One region of the Streptomyces sp. NPDC005803 genome, then DNA from elsewhere that is predicted to be linked to it. Evidence: riboswitches for the same ligand, from Rfam matches in the RefSeq annotation. Region 1 holds a riboswitch; each other region holds the start of a gene.

What was found. Region 1 has a riboswitch for cobalamin ahead of ABZ454_RS32330 (cobalamin biosynthesis protein). Riboswitches for the same ligand answer to the same signal wherever they lie in the genome.
Region 2: linked by a shared signal. The riboswitch ahead of ABZ454_RS13875 (ribonucleoside-diphosphate reductase subunit alpha) and the one ahead of ABZ454_RS32330 (cobalamin biosynthesis protein) in region 1 are both predicted to bind cobalamin.
Region 3: linked by a shared signal. The riboswitch ahead of ABZ454_RS04785 (CbtB-domain containing protein) and the one ahead of ABZ454_RS32330 (cobalamin biosynthesis protein) in region 1 are both predicted to bind cobalamin.

What each region holds. Positions count from the first base shown of each region.
Region 1 covers NZ_JBEXXO010000030.1:42,966-48,423, forward strand. The annotation lists gene ABZ454_RS32325 (cobyric acid synthase) at 1-986, opposite strand, end outside; gene ABZ454_RS32330 (cobalamin biosynthesis protein) at 983-2,026, opposite strand; cobalamin riboswitch at 2,170-2,301, opposite strand; gene ABZ454_RS32335 (hypothetical protein) at 2,525-2,758, opposite strand; gene ABZ454_RS32340 (inorganic phosphate transporter) at 2,784-4,067, opposite strand; gene ABZ454_RS32345 (class II aldolase/adducin family protein) at 4,304-4,963, shown strand; gene ABZ454_RS32350 (hypothetical protein) at 5,116-5,458, shown strand, end outside.
Region 2 covers NZ_JBEXXO010000008.1:111,351-116,808, reverse strand. The annotation lists gene mctP (monocarboxylate uptake permease MctP) at 1-1,252, shown strand, start outside; gene ABZ454_RS13880 (GNAT family N-acetyltransferase) at 1,369-1,881, shown strand; cobalamin riboswitch at 1,941-2,072, shown strand; gene ABZ454_RS13875 (ribonucleoside-diphosphate reductase subunit alpha) at 2,210-4,633, shown strand; gene ABZ454_RS13870 (ribonucleotide-diphosphate reductase subunit beta) at 4,633-5,458, shown strand, end outside.
Region 3 covers NZ_JBEXXO010000002.1:472,941-478,398, forward strand. The annotation lists gene ABZ454_RS04770 (tetratricopeptide repeat protein) at 1-284, shown strand, start outside; gene ABZ454_RS04775 (GNAT family N-acetyltransferase) at 357-866, shown strand; gene ABZ454_RS04780 (CbtA family protein) at 1,028-1,801, opposite strand; gene ABZ454_RS04785 (CbtB-domain containing protein) at 1,831-2,046, opposite strand; adenosylcobalamin (AdoCbl) riboswitch at 2,092-2,185, opposite strand; gene ABZ454_RS04790 (histidine phosphatase family protein) at 2,309-2,893, shown strand; gene ABZ454_RS04795 (hypothetical protein) at 2,995-3,192, opposite strand; gene ABZ454_RS04800 (helix-turn-helix domain-containing protein) at 3,486-3,977, opposite strand; gene ABZ454_RS04805 (aldehyde dehydrogenase) at 4,152-5,458, shown strand, end outside.

The DNA of each region.
Region 1 (5,458 bases):
CGCAGCAGCGCGTCGGCGAGCCCGCGCTCGCGCAGCCAGGCGAGCGCCTTCACGGTGCCGCGGGTGCCGGGCACGATGACGAGGTCGGCGTCGGCGAGTTCCTCGGCGCGGTCCACGAACCGCACCACGACGCCCGGTTCGGCGGCGAGGGCGTCCACGTCGGTGAAGTTGGACATCAGCGGCACGGCGCACACGGCGACGCGCAGGATGTCCTCGCCGTGCGGCGGGGCGACGGCCGACTCCCGTACGGTGCCGCGCAGCGAGACCCGCAGGCCGTCCTCCTCGTCGATCCCGAGGCCGTGGGCGAACGGAAGCACCCCGTACGTCGGCCGCCCCGTCAGGTCGCGCAGCATGTCCAGGCCGGGCTCCAGCAGCGAGACGTCGCCCCGGAACTTGTTGACCAGGTAACCGGCGATCAGCGCCTGGTCCTCGGCCGAGAGCAGCGCCGTCGTACCGAAGAACGAGGCGAAGACCCCGCCGCGGTCGATGTCGCCGACGACCACCACCGGGAAGCGTGCCGCCCGCGCGATGCCCATGTTCACGATGTCCGTGCGCCGCAGGTTGATCTCGGCCGGACTGCCCGCCCCTTCGCAGATCACCGCGTCATACGTGCCCCGGAGCTGGTCGAGGCAGTCCACGACGGTGGACAGGAGCGACTCCTGCCGGCCCCCGTGGTAGCCGCGGGCGCTCATCTCGCCCACCGGACGCCCCATCAGGACGACCTGGCTGGACCGGTCGCCGCCGGGCTTGAGCAGGACCGGGTTCATCAGCGCGGTCGGCTCGACCCGGGCGGCCTGCGCCTGCATGGCCTGGGCGCGGCCGATCTCGGCGCCCTCGCGGGTGACGAAGGAGTTGAGCGACATGTTCTGCGCCTTGAACGGCGCGACCTTCACGCCCTGGCGCACCAGCCAGCGGCAGATGCCCGCCGTGACGACGCTCTTGCCCGCGTCCGAAGTGGTCCCGGCGACCAGCAGTCCGCCGCTCATGTCGGTCTCCGTCCTGAGAGTCGAGGTCCCGCCGTACGAGTTCCCGCCGTGCGGGGTCCTGCCGTGCGAACTGCTGCCGTGCGGGGTCCTGCCATCCGTCGTGCCGCGAACCCCGCTCCCAGCCGCGCCGCGACGCTCACGCCGAGGGCCAGCGCACTCACCCGGCGCGACAGCCGAACGGCCCGCTCGATGTCCTCGGGCTCCACGGCGCGGCCCGTCTCCCCGTTGAGCACCGGACGGTGCTCGACCCGGCCGCCGTAGGCGAGCGTCCCGCCGAGCCGTACGCCGAGCGCCCCCGCGAACGAGGCTTCCACCGGGCCCGCGTTGGGGCTCGGGTGCTTGGCCGCGTCAGCCCGCCAGGCCCGGACCGCACCGCGCGGCCGGCCTCCGGCGGTGACGGCGAGCAGGGCCGTCAGCCGGGCGCCCGGCCAGCCCGCGAGGTCGTCGAGGCGGGCGGAGGCCCAGCCGTAGCGCCGGTAGCGGGGCGACTTGTGGCCGACCATCGCGTCGAGCGTGTTGGCGGCCCGGAAGCCGACGAGTCCGGGGACCCCGCCCAGCGCGCCCCACACCAGGGCGCCGACCACGGCGTCCGAGGTGTTCTCGGCGACGGACTCCACGACGGCGCGGGCGATCTGCGGGCCGTCCAGGGCCTGCGGGTCGCGCCCGCACAGGTGCGGCAGCCGTTCACGCGCCAGGGCGAGGTCCCCGGCGGTCAGGGCGTCACCGATGGCCCGGGCCTCGCGCCCCAGCGACGTACCGCCGACGACGGACCAGGTGGCGGCGGCGGTCAGGGCGACGGACGCGGCGGGGTGGCGGCGCAGCGCACGGGCGGCCAGCGCGGCGCCCCCGGCGGCGCCTCCGGCGCAGACCAGGGTGTGCAGTGCGCCCCACCCGCGGTGGTCGCGCCACAGACGGCGTTCGACGCCTGCCGCGGCCCGCCCGAAGGCGGCGACCGGGTGGCCCCTGCGGGGATCACCGAGCAGCAGATCGCCGATCAGACCGGCCGTGGCGCCGTACGCGTAGATGCGATCGGCACGCACGGTTCAGCCGGCCGTCGTGCCTCGAAGGACCTTCGTACGGGCAACTGCTGGCAGGAGCGGTACGGATACGGACGCACGGCGGCCGGGCATGGCGATATGTCCTCACTCAGGGTCCGCGCCCTGGTTCGACGTGACGGCGACGAGAGTCTCCTGGCTTCCGGATCCGCAGTTCCCCCGGCCTTCCAGTCCGCTTGCGTGGACCGTGACTTCCGTGGTGGGGGACTGCTCCCCGGTGACAGTGGCGGGACCGCGCCGGATTCGCACCGGCTTCCTCTGCTGTCGCCGTAATGGCTCCGGCAGTCCACCACGCTGCGCGAACGCCCGTCAACTTGCCGTTGACCTGCGGCGGCGCAGTGTGCTCAGACGCACATCGGGCCGGACGCACACGAGGTGCGCCCGGCCCGATGCGGATGAGCGGGGAGGTAACGGTGGGGCTCAGGGTTTCCCGTCCGGCCAGGAGTCCGCCGTCCGGACCTGCCGGAATCCGGACACGGGCCCCTACGCGACGATCAGGTAGATGCCGTAGGCCACCGCCGCCGCGCACAGCCCGAAGCAGGCGTAGGCGCCGGTGCGGGCCAGCGCGGTCGAGCCGCCCGTGGAGCCGCCCTGCGCGGCCGGTTCCGGCTGCTTGGAGAGGCCGACGATGCCGAGGGTGAAGAGTCCCACGAGCGCGACGGTGGCGACGAGGGAGACGCCGAAGACGGTGCCGAGGGCTGCCCAGTCGATGTTCATGTGGATGCGTCCTTACCGGAGGCTCTTAGACCGTGGCGGGTCGGGCCGGGTCGGTGACCGGTCCGGCCGGGGCCGGGATGGTGGCCGTGAGGCCGAGGGTCTGGGCAGCGGTGGTGGGCGGCGGGCTGACGGCCGCGATGGCGGTGGTGACGACGCCCGCGGGCTCGGCGTCGGGGGCGGCCGCGTCCTCGTCATGGCCGCCGGGTGCGACGTCCCCGTGCCCGACGGGCTTGCGGCGCGACAGCAGCCAGATCGCACCGGAGCCCGCGATCAGCAGCGCCGCGACGACCACGACGCCCCAGGTGCCCTGCTGCGTGAGGAACTCCGCTCCCGCACCCACCAGACCGGCGGCCGGCAGGGTCAGACCCCAGGCGACGAACATCCGGGTGGCGGTGGACCAGCGGACCACGCCGCCCTTGCGGCCGAGGCCCGCGCCCATGACGGCGCCGGAGCAGGACTGGGTGGTGGAGAGGGAGAAGCCGAGGTGCGAGGAGGCCAGGATGACGGTGGCGGCACTGGTCTGGGCGGCGAAGCCCTGCGGCGGCTTGAGCTCGGTCAGGCCGCTGCCCATGGTGCGGATGATGCGCCAGCCGCCGAGATAGGTGCCGAGTGCGATGGCGAGGCCGGCGCACATGATGACCCAGACCGGCGGGTTGGAGCCGGGGGAGAGGACGCCACCGGTGACCAGGGCGAGCGTGATGATGCCCATGGTCTTCTGCGCGTCGTTGGTGCCGTGCGCGAGGGACACCAGGCCGGCCGAGGCGATCTGGCCGGCGCGGTACCCCTTCGCGGTGGCCTTCTCCTGGGCGTCGCCCGTGGCCTTCCCGCCGATGCGGTACGTCAGCTTGGTGGCCAGCAGCGCGGCCAGGCCGGCGACGACGGGCGCGGCGACCGCGGGGAGCAGCACCTTGGTGACGACGGTGCCGCCGTCGACCGACGACCAGCCGGCGGACATCACCGCGGCGCCGATCAGGCCGCCGAACAGTGCGTGGGAGGAGCTGGACGGCAGTCCGACCAGCCAGGTCAGCAGATTCCACAGGATGGCGCCGACGAGCGCCGCGAAGATGACCTCGGTTCTGAGCCCGTCTTCGTTGATGATCCCGCCGGAGATCGTCTTGGCGACCTCCACCGACAGGAACGCGCCTACGAGGTTGAGAACGGCGGACATGGCCACCGCTGTCTTGGGTTTGAGTGCGCCGGTCGAGATGGTGGTGGCCATCGCGTTGGCGGTGTCGTGGAAACCGTTCGTGAAATCGAACACTAGAGCTGTCACGATCACAATCGCGAGCAGCAGCGTGATGTGTTCCATTTACCCAGGCAATCGTTCGACGTCAGTGGCACGTGGACCGTAGGCAACCTGAGTGAACGGAAGATGAACTGAGCAGGGCGTCGCGGTGACCCCAACCGGAGTGCCGCCGCCCTTTTCGCCCGCGGTGTGACGGCGGGATTCCGGCACGGGCCGGTGTGGGCCCGGAATCCGGGGCCCGGACGGGTCATCGCGGGAGGGGCGGCAGGGGGCCGCTCATCCGTTGAAAGGATCTTCGTATGAGCGATGAATGGCGGGATTCGATCGAACGGGCCTGGGGCGCGGTCGTCGCCACGGCCCGCAGGACGGCCTCCGAGGGCCTGGTGGTGGGAACCTCGGGCAACGTGTCGGCGCGGGTCGGCGGGACCGTGCTGGTGACGCCGAGCGGAGTGCCGTACGACCGGCTCCGGCCCGAGGACCTGACCGGCGTCGATCTGGAGGGCAGACAGGTCCTCGGTGAGATGGCCCCCACCAGCGAGCTTCCGCTCCATCTCGCGGTGTACCGGAACACCGGCGCGGCAGCCGTCGTGCACACCCACGCGGTGCACGCCACGGCCGTCTCCACGCTGGTCGCCGAGGTGCCGTCCGTCCACTACGCGGCCGCGATGCTCGGCGGCCCCGTCCGGGTCGCCGCCTACGCCCGGTACGGCACGGACGAACTGGCCGAAAACATGCTCACGGCCCTGCGGGACCGCACCGGCTGCCTGCTGGGCAACCACGGCACGGTCACCTACGGCGCCACCCTCGACGAGGCGTACGACCGCACCGCCCAGCTCGAATGGCTGTGCCGCCTCTGGCTCACCGCGAGCTCCGTGCCCGGCCGCACCCCGTCCCTGCTCACACCGGAGCAGCTGAACGATGTCAAGGAAGCGCTGAAGGGGTACGGGCAGCCGGGCTGAGCGCGGGGCGGCGGCGGGCTCGCGGCGGGTGGCCGGGCAGGGGCCGGACGGGGCGGAGGCGGGGGCGCGGGGGAGACCGGGCGGGGCGGGGGCGGGCCACCGGACGGCCCCGTCCGCTGGCCATGTGCGGCGGGAGCCACGACACTGATGCCGTGCGCCCGGCTACAGCAACGGCAACTGCCGTCACCACGATCCTCGGCGTCGGCGCGGCAGCGGTCGCCGCCGGCCGGTACGCAGGCGACGTCGCCCTCAAGGTGCCGTCCCGACGTCCCCTCCCCGCCGACCGCAGACTCACCGTGCACGCGACGGCGGCCGGGCAGGTCACCCTGACCCGGTCCCTCACCTCGCTCCGGCCAGGCACCTACGGGCTGGTGGGAGACGACGTCCACGCCGTCGTGGGGCCGGTCATCGACCAGGCCCACCAGGCCGCCGACACGGTCGTACGCCGACTGGAACGCGTGAACCACGGCATCCTGCACCCCGGCGCCAAGGTCC
Region 2 (5,458 bases), on a different contig from region 1:
CTCGCTGGCGGTCGCCGTCACCGGCATCCTCGCCACGATGCCGTACATCGCCCTGCAACTCGTGGGCATCCAGGCGGTGCTGGACGTGATGGGCGTCGGCGGTGGCGAGAACACGCACTGGTTCGTCAAGGACCTGCCGCTGCTGATCGCGTTCGCGGTGCTCGCCGCGTACACGTACTCCTCCGGCCTGCGCGCACCCGCGCTGATCGCGTTCGTCAAGGACGGACTGATCTACCTGGTCATCGCCGTGGCGATCATCTACATCCCGATCAAGCTCGGCGGCTTCGACGACATCTTCGCCAAGGCGGGCGAGGCGTTCTCGGCGAAGAACGAGGCGGCCGGGAAACCGGTGGCCGGACTCGCGCCCGGCGAGGCGGGGCAGTGGGGTTACGCCACCCTGGCACTGGGGTCGGCGCTGGCGCTCTTCATGTACCCGCACTCGATCACGGCGACGCTCTCCAGCCGCAGCCGTGACGTGATCCGCCGCAACACGACGATCCTGCCGCTGTACTCGCTGATGCTGGGCCTGCTCGCGCTGCTCGGCTTCATGGCGATCGCCGCCGGGGTCAAGGTGGACAACGGCCAGCTGGCGATCCCGCAGCTGTTCGAGAACATGTTCCCCGACTGGTTCGCGGGCGTGGCGTTCGCCGCCATCGGCATCGGCGCGCTGGTGCCCGCCGCGATCATGTCGATCGCCGCGGCGAACCTGTTCACCCGCAACATCTACAAGGACTTCCTGAAGCCCGACGCGACACCCGCGCAGGAGACCAAGGTCTCCAAGCTGGTCTCGCTGCTGGTGAAGGTCGGCGCGCTCGCCTTCGTCCTCACCATGGACAAGACGGTCGCGATCAACTTCCAGCTGCTCGGCGGGATCTGGATCCTCCAGACGATGCCGGCCCTGGTCGGCGGGCTGTTCACCCGGTGGTTCCACCGCTGGGCCCTGCTCGCGGGCTGGGCGGTCGGGATGGTCTACGGGACGCTCGCCGCCTACGGGGTCGCGAGCCCGACCCAGAAGCACTTCGGCGGGTCCTCCAAGGAGATCCCGGGCATCGGCGAGATCGGCTACATCGGTCTGACGGCCTTCGTGCTGAACGTCGTGGTCACCGTCGTCCTGACCTTCGTCCTGAACGCCGCGAAGGCGCCCGCCGGGGTCGACGAGACCGCTCCGGGCGACTACACCGCGGACGCGGGCGACCCGGGCGTGCAGACGGAGCTCCCGCCGGCCACGGCCGGCGCGCCGGGCGGCCACTGATCGCGGGCACGGCACACGGGCCGTCGTACCCCTTCCGAAGGGGTGCGGCGGCCCGTCCGCGCGTCCGGCGGAAATCCCTTGCGGTCACGGCCCCCGGGTGCGGCAGACTCCCGTCCATGGACATGACGATCCGCCCCGTCACACCCGCCGAGCACGCGCTCCTCGGCGAGATCACCGCCGAGGCCTATCTCGGCGACGGCCTCCTGGACTACGGCGCCGACGACCCCTATCTGGTGCAGCTGCGCGACGTCCCCCGCAGGGCCGCCGAGGCCGAGGTGCTGGTGGCGGCCGACGCGGCAGGCCGCGTCCTGGGCGGCGTCACCTACGCCGCGCCGGGCAACCCGTGGGCCGACATCGCGACGGCCGACGAGGCCGAGTTCCGGATGCTCGCGGTCTCCCGTGAGGCCCGGGGCGCCGGGGCGGGCGAGGCGCTCGTGCGGGCCTGCATCGACCGCGCACGGGAGACCGCGGGGGTCACGGGGCTCGTCCTGTCCACGCAGCCGGCCATGCGCGGCGCCCATCGGATCTACGGGCGCCTCGGCTTCGTACGGACCCCCGAGAGGGACTGGAATCCGCTCGACGACCTCAAACTGCTGACCTACCGTCTGGAGCTGCGGCCCTTGCGGTGAAAGGGGTACCGCGACCTCGTACGACACAACATGTGGGGGCTGCCGCATCGGGCAGCCCCCACATGTATGCTCATGCTCGCTGTCGCCGCAGGGAAATCCGGTGCGAATCCGGAACTGTCCCGCAACGGTGTGTTCGGTGTGCTTTTGTGCACCCCCGAGTCCGAACTCCTGCCGGCAGCGCGTCCGGTTCGACCGATCCGGATGCCCAGACGTCCGGGCCTCGTGGATGGGCCGGTGGACGCCGCACGGAGCGCTGCCCTGCCGGGTACCGCCCCGCCCGGCTGCCCCCGCTCCCCGAAGGCCCCGAGCCGAGCGAGGGAGAGCACCGGTGACCATCGCGCCAGCCGATCCGGTTTCAGCGGCCGAGTCCGAAGCAGCCGAGCCGGAAACGGCCGGATCCGAAGCCGTCAGCTCCGGCGGACCCGCGAAGGACGGACCGGGGACCGCACTGCTGCGGACCCTGACCGACCTCACCGCCGATCTGCCCGACACCGACCCCGGCCGTGTCGCCGCCGCGGCGCTGCGCGGACGCAGCGCCCGGTCGGACGAGGCCGAGCTGCGCTCGCTGGCCACCGAGGCCGCCGCGGGCCTGATCTCCGAGGACCCCGCCTACTCCCGGCTCGCCGCCCGTCTCCTCACCCGCTCCATCGCGGACGAGGCGGCCGGACAGGGTGCGACGTCGTTCTCCGCGTCCGTCGCCGTCGGGCACCGCGAGGGCCTGATCGCGGACCGCACCGCCGAGTTCGTCACGCTCCACGCGGCCGCCCTGGACGCACTCGTCGGGCGGTCCCTCGCCGACGGCGCCGACCACCGCTTCGGCTACTTCGGCCTGCGCACCCTGCACAGCCGCTACCTGCTGCGCCACCCCACCACCCGGCAGGTCATCGAGACCCCGCAGCACTTCATGCTGCGCGTCGCGGCCGGGCTCGCCGAGGACACCTCCGCGCGCGCCCTGGACGAGGTCGCCGCGCTGTACGGGCTGATGAGCCGGCTCGACTACCTGCCCTCCTCCCCCACGCTCTTCAACTCCGGCACCCGGCACCCGCAGATGTCCTCCTGCTACCTGCTGGACTCCCCGCTGGACGAGCTGGACTCGATCTACGACCGTTACCACCAGGTGGCGCGCCTGTCCAAGCACGCGGGCGGCATCGGTCTCTCGTACTCCCGTATCCGCGCCCGCGGTTCACTGATCCGCGGCACCAACGGGCACTCCAACGGCATCGTCCCGTTCCTGAAGACGCTCGACGCCTCCGTGGCCGCGGTCAACCAGGGCGGCCGGCGCAAGGGCGCCGCCGCCGTCTACCTGGAGACGTGGCACGCGGACATCGAGGAGTTCCTGGAGCTGCGCGACAACACGGGTGAGGACCAGCGGCGTACGCACAACCTCAACCTGGCGCACTGGATCCCGGACGAGTTCATGCGCCGGGTCGACGCGGACGGCACCTGGTCGCTGTTCTCCCCGGCCGACGTGCCCGAGCTCGTCGACCTGTGGGGCGACGCGTTCGACGCCGCCTACCGTGCCGCCGAGGCGAAGGGCCTGGCCCGCAAGACCATGCCGGCCCGGGAGCTCTACGGCCGGATGATGCGGACCCTCGCCCAGACCGGCCAGGGCTGGATGACGTTCAAGGACGCCTCCAACCGCACCGCGAACCAGACCGCCGAGCCGGGCCGCGTCGTGCACTCGTCGAACCTGTGCACGGAGATCCTGGAGGTCACGGACGACGGCGAGACGGCCGTCTGCAACCTCGGCTCTGTCAACCTCGGGGCCTTCGTCGAGGGCGGCTCGATCGACTGGGAGCGCCTGGACGCCACCGTCCGTACGGCCGTGACCTTCCTCGACCGGGTCGTCGACATCAACTTCTACCCGACCGAGCAGGCCGGCCGGTCCAACGCCCGCTGGCGGCCGGTGGGTCTGGGCGCCATGGGCCTGCAGGACGTCTTCTTCCTGCTGCGGCTGCCGTTCGACTCCCCCGAGGCCCGTGCCCTGTCCACGAAGATCTCCGAGCGGATCATGCTCGCCGCCTACGAGGCGTCCTGCGACCTCGCGGAGCGCTCGGGCCCGCTGCCCGCGTGGTCCGAGACGCGTGCCGCCCGCGGTGTGCTGCACCCGGACCACTACGACACCGAGCTGAACTGGCCGGAGCGCTGGGACGCCCTGCGGGCCCGGATCGCGACGACCGGCATGCGCAACTCGCTGCTCCTGGCCATCGCTCCGACGGCGACGATCGCCTCGATCGCGGGGGTGTACGAGTGCATCGAGCCGCAGGTCTCCAACCTCTTCAAGCGCGAGACGCTCAGCGGTGAGTTCCTCCAGGTCAACGCCTACCTGGTGGACGAGCTGAAGAAGCTCGGCGTGTGGGACGCGCGGACCCGTGAGGCGCTGCGCGAGGCGAGCGGCTCGGTGCAGGGCTTCGGGTGGATCCCCGAGGACGTGCGGGCGCTGTACCGCACGGCGTGGGAGATCCCGCAGCGCGGCCTGATCGACATGGCGGCGGCCCGGACGCCGTTCCTCGACCAGAGCCAGTCGCTGAACCTGTTCCTGGAGACGCCGACGATCGGCAAGCTCTCCTCGATGTACGCGTACGCCTGGAAGCAGGGGCTGAAGACCACGTACTACCTGCGCTCCCGCCCGGCGACCCGGATCGCCCGCGCGGCGTCCGCCGCCCCGATCCCCGCGCAGGCGCCCGCGCCCGACGCGGACGCGATCGCCTGCTCCCTGGAGAACCCCGAGTCCTGCGAGGCCTGTCAGTAATGAGCTCCACCGAGAACAAGAACCTGCTGGACCCGGGCTTCGAGCTGACCCTGCGGCCCATGCGCTACCCGGACTTCTACGAGCGCTACCGGGACGCGATCAAGAACACGTGGCACGTCGAGGAGGTCGACCTCCACTCCGACGTGGCGGACCTCGCCAAGATGTCGCCCGCCGAACAGCATCTGATCAGCCGGCTGGTGGCGTTCTTCGCGACCGGTGACTCGATCGTCTCCAACAACCTCGTGCTGACGCTGTACAAGCACATCAACTCCCCCGAGGCGCGGCTGTACCTGTCGCGGCAGCTCTTCGAGGAGGCCGTGCACGTCCAGTTCTACCTGACGCTGCTGGACACCTATCTGCCCGATCCGGACGACCGCGCGGCCGCCTTCGACGCGGTGGAGGAGATTCCGTCGATCCGCGAGAAGGCGCAGTTCTGCTTCCGCTGGATGGACTCGGTCGAGAAGATCGACCGGCTGGAGACGAAGGCCGACCGCCGCCGTTTCCTGCTGAACCTGATCTGCTTCGCGGCGTGCATCGAGGGGCTGTTCTTCTACGGCGCCTTCGCGTACGTGTACTGGTTCCGCTCGCGCGGGCTGCTGCACGGCCTCGCCACGGGCACCAACTGGGTGTTCCGGGACGAGACCATGCACATGAACTTCGCGTTCGAGGTCGTGGACACCGTCCGCAAGGAGGAGCCCGACCTCTTCGACGACGAGCTCCAGCAGCAGGTCACCGACATGCTGAGGGAGGCCGTCGAGGCGGAGCTGCAGTTCGGCCGCGACCTGTGCGGTGACGGGCTGCCCGGGATGAACACCGAGTCGATGC
Region 3 (5,458 bases), on a different contig from region 1:
AGGAGTACACGACCGCGGCCCGGATTCTGGGCGGGCTGGTCGAGGAGGTCCCGGAGCAGGTCGCGCCGCGGCTGCTGCTGGCCCGGGCCTACTACCACTCGGCGCGGCTCGGCCGGGCCGAGACGGAGCTGCGCGCGGTGCTGGAGCGCGACCCGGTCGAGCACTACGCACGGCTGATGCTCGGCCGCACGCTGGAGCGCCTGGGCCGGCAGACCGAGGCGGACACGCAGCTGCGGATGGCGGCCGCCCTGTCCGGGGACTTCACCCCGGCCGGTGACGCCTGACCGTTCCCCGCACCGGGCCGCGTCCGGATATCCGGATGCGGCCCGGCCGGACCGCGTGATACTCAACGGGGCATGACCGACCTCGTCACACCGCGCCTGATCCTCCGTCCGATGACCGTCACCGATGCCCAGCAGGTGGCGGCGGGCCGGCCGGCCGACGGGGTGCGCTGGGCTCCGGGCTACCCCTGGCCGGGCGAGATGGGGGCGGCCCGGCGGTTCCTGGACAGCTGCTCGGAAAGCGGCGACCCCACACCGTACGGTCCCTACGGGATACGGCGCCGCGAGGACGGGCTGGTGATCGGCGGAGCGGGGTTCCACGGGGCGCCCGACGAGAAGGGGCACGTCACGATCGGTTACGGGCTCGTGGAGTCGGTGCGGGGCCTGGGTTACGCCTCCGAGGCGCTGCGCGCGCTGCTGCGGTTCACCCGCGATCAGGGCATCGCGAGCGTCCACGGGGACACCGATCTCGACAACCTCGCCTCCCAGCGCGTCATGACCGCGGCAGGCATGCGCCTCGTGAAGGAGGACGCGCTGCTGAAGCACTACCGCGTCGACTGGGACGGACCCGCCCGTCAGGAGTGAGGCGGCTTCCGTACGCGACGGAGCCCGCCGGGGTCTCCCCCGGCGGGCTCCGGGCGTGCCGTGGACGTGCGGTGCACGCCCCGCCGCACGCGTCACGCCGATGCGGGCCGCGGCGCGCCGGGCCCCGGCGGCACCGGAACTCAGCCCGCGCGCACCGGAACTCAGCCCGCGACGCCGGCCGGCCGGTTCGCCCTGCCGCCCGCGGCGGCGCCCCTGGCCGGCCTCGGCACCAGCAGCCGTTCGGTGAGATGACCGAAGACCAGTCCGAAGACGGTCCAGAGCGTGATCTGCACCGCGAGCGTGGCCAGCCTGAACTCCCACAGCAAAGTGGCGGGGAAGTCCTTTCCGACCTCGTTGAACGACGGCAGGAACGCGTAAGCGATTCCGGTCACCAGCACATAGCCGGCGGCGCCCGCGATCGTGGCGTTCCAGTTGCCCAGGCGCGGAGCCAGTCGTCTGCCGAGGATGACGGCGCCGACGGCCAGCAGGACGCTCAGAGCGACCATCAGGAAGAACAACGCGGTGCGGCGGCCGATGGTGTCCGGGTCGCCGACCGCCGGCGGATTCGCCGGGTACTTCAGGAACGGCACGATGTACACGGTCAGCAGCGCCGCTCCCGCGATGAGCGCAGCCGTCGCCCTGGGGCCGAAGCGGCCCATCCGGCCGAGGGCGTAGCAGAAGACGAGTGCGGCGATGCCGCCGACGGCGACGCCGAAGACGAGTACACCGGTGGCGAGACCGCCGGTGGACTGCATGGTGCGGCTGACGAGTTCCTCGCCACCACCGTGGTCGTGGGCGTGCGACTCCTCGAGCGCGATGGCCGCGTCGACCCGTGACTCACCGAGGAAGTAGGCCACGAGAAGGGCGAACGCACCCGCGACGAGACCGGCCAGCATGCCGCGGACCAGCAGAGCTCTGACAGATATGGAGTTCATGAGGGGTTCCCCTGGATCGGCCCGATGGGTCAGTGGCAGGGGAAACCGAGGAGGTGGCGGCCGTCGTGGACCCACTCGTGCACGCCTTCGCCCGAGATGAGCGCGGTGGCGCCCTGCTCGGCGCCGACGAAGTACAGCAGGATCAGCATGAGGACGCCGAAGAAGGCCGCCCACGGGGCGAGGGTCTTCAGCGAGAGGGGAGTGATGGCGGGTGTGACGGCGGCGGGGGCAGCAGTCTGTGCCATGGCAGAACCTCCTGGGGGAACACGCGTCCCGATCGTGGTGCCTGAGACGAAGGTGCTGGGTCTGACTTCCCGCACAGATGCGGGTTCACAGTGGCGCGACCGTGCCGGATTCTCACCGGACTTCCGTCACACCCTCGTCATGTCGTCGCGACCATACCGCCTGGGCGCGGGAGCCGCCATGGTGCCCCCGCACGGTCCGGGCGGCCCGGACGCCGTGGTGTGCTTGGCCAAGTGGCCACAGTTCAGGGAGGGGAGAGCGGGCATGACGGTACGGGTGATGTTGATCTCACCGGCAATGAACGCCGCGCTGCGCGAGGCCCGGTTCGCGGGTGACGCGGCCCTCGACCAGGCCGGGTTCCGGCTGGCGCGGGCTGCCGTCGGCGCGGTGCCGGCCGCGGACCGGTGGCTGCGGGGGCCGTCCCGGCGGTGCGCGGGCACCTCGGAGGCGCTCGGACTGCGGCCGACGGTCGAACACGCCTTGCGCGACTGGGAGATGGGCCGCTGGTCCGGGGCGCGGCTGTCCGCGGTCAGTGAGGACGAGCCGGACGACGTGGCCGCCTGGCTGGCGGATCCGTCCACGGCTCCGCACGGGGGCGAGTCGCTGCTGGAACTGTGCGCCCGAGCGGGCACATGGCTCGACTCGCTGCACGGGGGCGACGCCGGCCGCGTCGCGGGGGTGGCCGAGCCCGCCGTGATCAGGGCCGCGGTCGTCCATGCGCTGGCCCTCCCGCCGCAGGCGTTCTGGCGCCTGGACGTGGCTCCGCTCACGCTGACGGAGCTCAGCGGGAGGGCGGGTCGGTGGAACCTGCACTGCGGCCGGCCGCTGGCACAGCAGGCGCCGGGCTGACGGACGTGGCGTGACGGGGGCCGGTCCGTACGCGTGCGAGGTGTGATCTCCGAGGCTGTCCCGTGATCCCGGGTGGCCGGCGCGCTCGCCGGCAGGCTGCCCTACCGTGCCGTCCTCGACGCGGAGCGGCCGGCTGACGCCTTCCGGCTGTCGACGCGCACGCACACCGAGTGGACCTTCATGTCCGGCACGGTCGACTCGGAGTCCTTCGAGCGGTTCTCGGTGGCACACTGCACCGGCGCCTGCGCCACCTCATGGACCTGGCCGGGGTCCGGACCCGGATGCAGCTCGGCGGTCATGCCGGTCACCGGGGGTGCACCGGAGGACGTGGCAGCCCCCTGCGGCTGCTCGCCGTCAGGGGGCGACCATGACACGCGTACGGCGAGTGGTGGAACGGGGCGCCGGGCGGGGCCGTCGCGGGGCGAGCGCCGATGCCGAACATGGCTCCCGGCACTCGCGCGACGCCGCGGGCGGACTCCTCGATGACCGGCCGCCCGTGACGCTGGGCTCGCCGTCGTGGAGAGCGGCTCGCGCGATACCCGGCCCCGTGCCGACCGCGGCGGCCGGCGCACGGTCGACCTGTGCCGCTCGATCAGGTCGCCGCTCCCAGCCCGTGCAGGAAGGTGTCGACAACGACGTCGGCCGCCTGCGCGGCTTCGAGGTCGGGCATCTGCCGGGCCACGAGATGCATGAGCTGGGGCAACAGCGCCCCGGCCCACCCCTCGGGTGTGCCGGGGCGGAGCAAGCCCTCGTCGATGGCGCGCCGGAGAAAGGTGTCGACGTCCCGGATCGACGCGTCCCGCCGCGCGCGGATTTCGTCGTCGGCGAGCATGCGGGCCAGATCCACGGGCCAGGTGCGATTGACACCGATGATGTTCTCCACGTAGCGGTGCAGGGCCACGGCGACCGGGGCCTCGCGCAGCCTCGCGTCCGCGATGGCCCCTTCGATGGCCTCCAGCCGGCATGCGTAGATGGCCGCGAGCAGTTCCTCGCGGGAGGCGAAACGCCGGTAGACGGTACGCCGGTCCACCCCGGCCTCGCCGGCGATGCGCGCGATGCTCACACCCGGATCGGCGGCGAGCATGCGGGCTCCCGTGGTCAGGACGGTTTCCAGGTTGCGTGCTGCATCGGCTCTCACCCCGCCACCGTACCTGGACTGAGGAGGATAGGCGGCGTACAGGCACGCTTATGTGAAGCTAACAGCCAGAAGCGCTACAGTGATGTGACAGTTAGAGACGGCTTCCGAAGGGGACAAGAAATGATCACCTACGACAGGCTCTTCATCGCGGGTGCCTGGACGGCCCCGAGCACCGCGGAACTGCTCGACATCCACTCCCCGCACGACCGGTCCCTGATCGGCCGGGCGGCGCAGGCGCGGCCGGCCGATGTGGACCGCGCCGTGGCGGCGGCGCGCACCACGTTCGACGCGGGCGTGTGGCGCGGGACGGCTCCGGCGGAGCGCATCGCCCTGATGCGGCGTTTCAACGAGCTGCGTGAGGCGAACGCGGCAAGGATCGCGGCGCTGATCTCGGCGGAGAACGGCTCCGCCGGATGGTTCACCCTGGCCGGTCAGTCAGGTCTGACGCGACAGGCGAACGCCTACCTGAAGGCGGCACAGGAGTTCGCCTGGGAGGAGACACTGACGCCGAGCGATCCCGATGCGCCGGCGCGCAGTGTGGTGCGCCGCGAGGCCGTCGGAGTGGTGGCCGCGGTGATTCCGTGGAACTCCCCGTTCTCCTCGGCGACATCGAAGATCATCCCCGCACTGCTCGCCGGGAACTCGGTCGTCCTGAAGGTGTCACCGGAGAACTCGTTGAGCATGGGATTCCTGGCTGACCTGCTCCTACGGACCGGCCTGCCGGAGGGCGTGGTCAGTGTCCTGCCGGCGGAGCGTGAGACCAGTGAGTACCTGGTGTCGCACCCGGACGTGGACAAGATCGCCTTCACCGGTTCGACGCGGGCCGGGCGCCGGATCGCCTCGATCGCCGGCGAGCAGCTGAAGCGGGTCAGTCTGGAGCTGGGCGGCAAGTCGGCCGCCGTCATCCTGCCGGACGCCGACGTCGCCAAGGCGGTCCAGGGACTGAAATTCGGTTCACTTCTCAACAACGGCGAGTCATGCATCGCACAGACCCGGATTCTGGCACCACGTTCCCGGTACGAGGAGGTCGTGACAGCGCTGAAGGAACTGGTGGAGTCGCTGAAGGTCGGCGACCCCGACGACCCGGACACCTTCATCGGCCCGATGATCCGTCAGGACCAGCAGCAGCGCGTGCGCGACTACATCGCGCTGGGCATCGAGGAAGGTGCCCGTCTGGTGACCGGCGGCCCGCAGGTCCCCGAGGGTCTGGAGAAGGGCAACTACGTCACCCCGACGGTGTTCGCCGACGTCGACAACTCGATGCGCATCGCGCAGGAGGAGATCTTCGGCCCGGTCCTGGTCGTCATCGCGTACGACGACGAGGATGACGCCGTACGCATCGCCAATGACTCCGAGTACGGGCTGTCCGGCGGGGTGTGGTCCTCCGACGAGAGCCACGCCCTGGCCGTTGCCCGCCGGATCCGCAC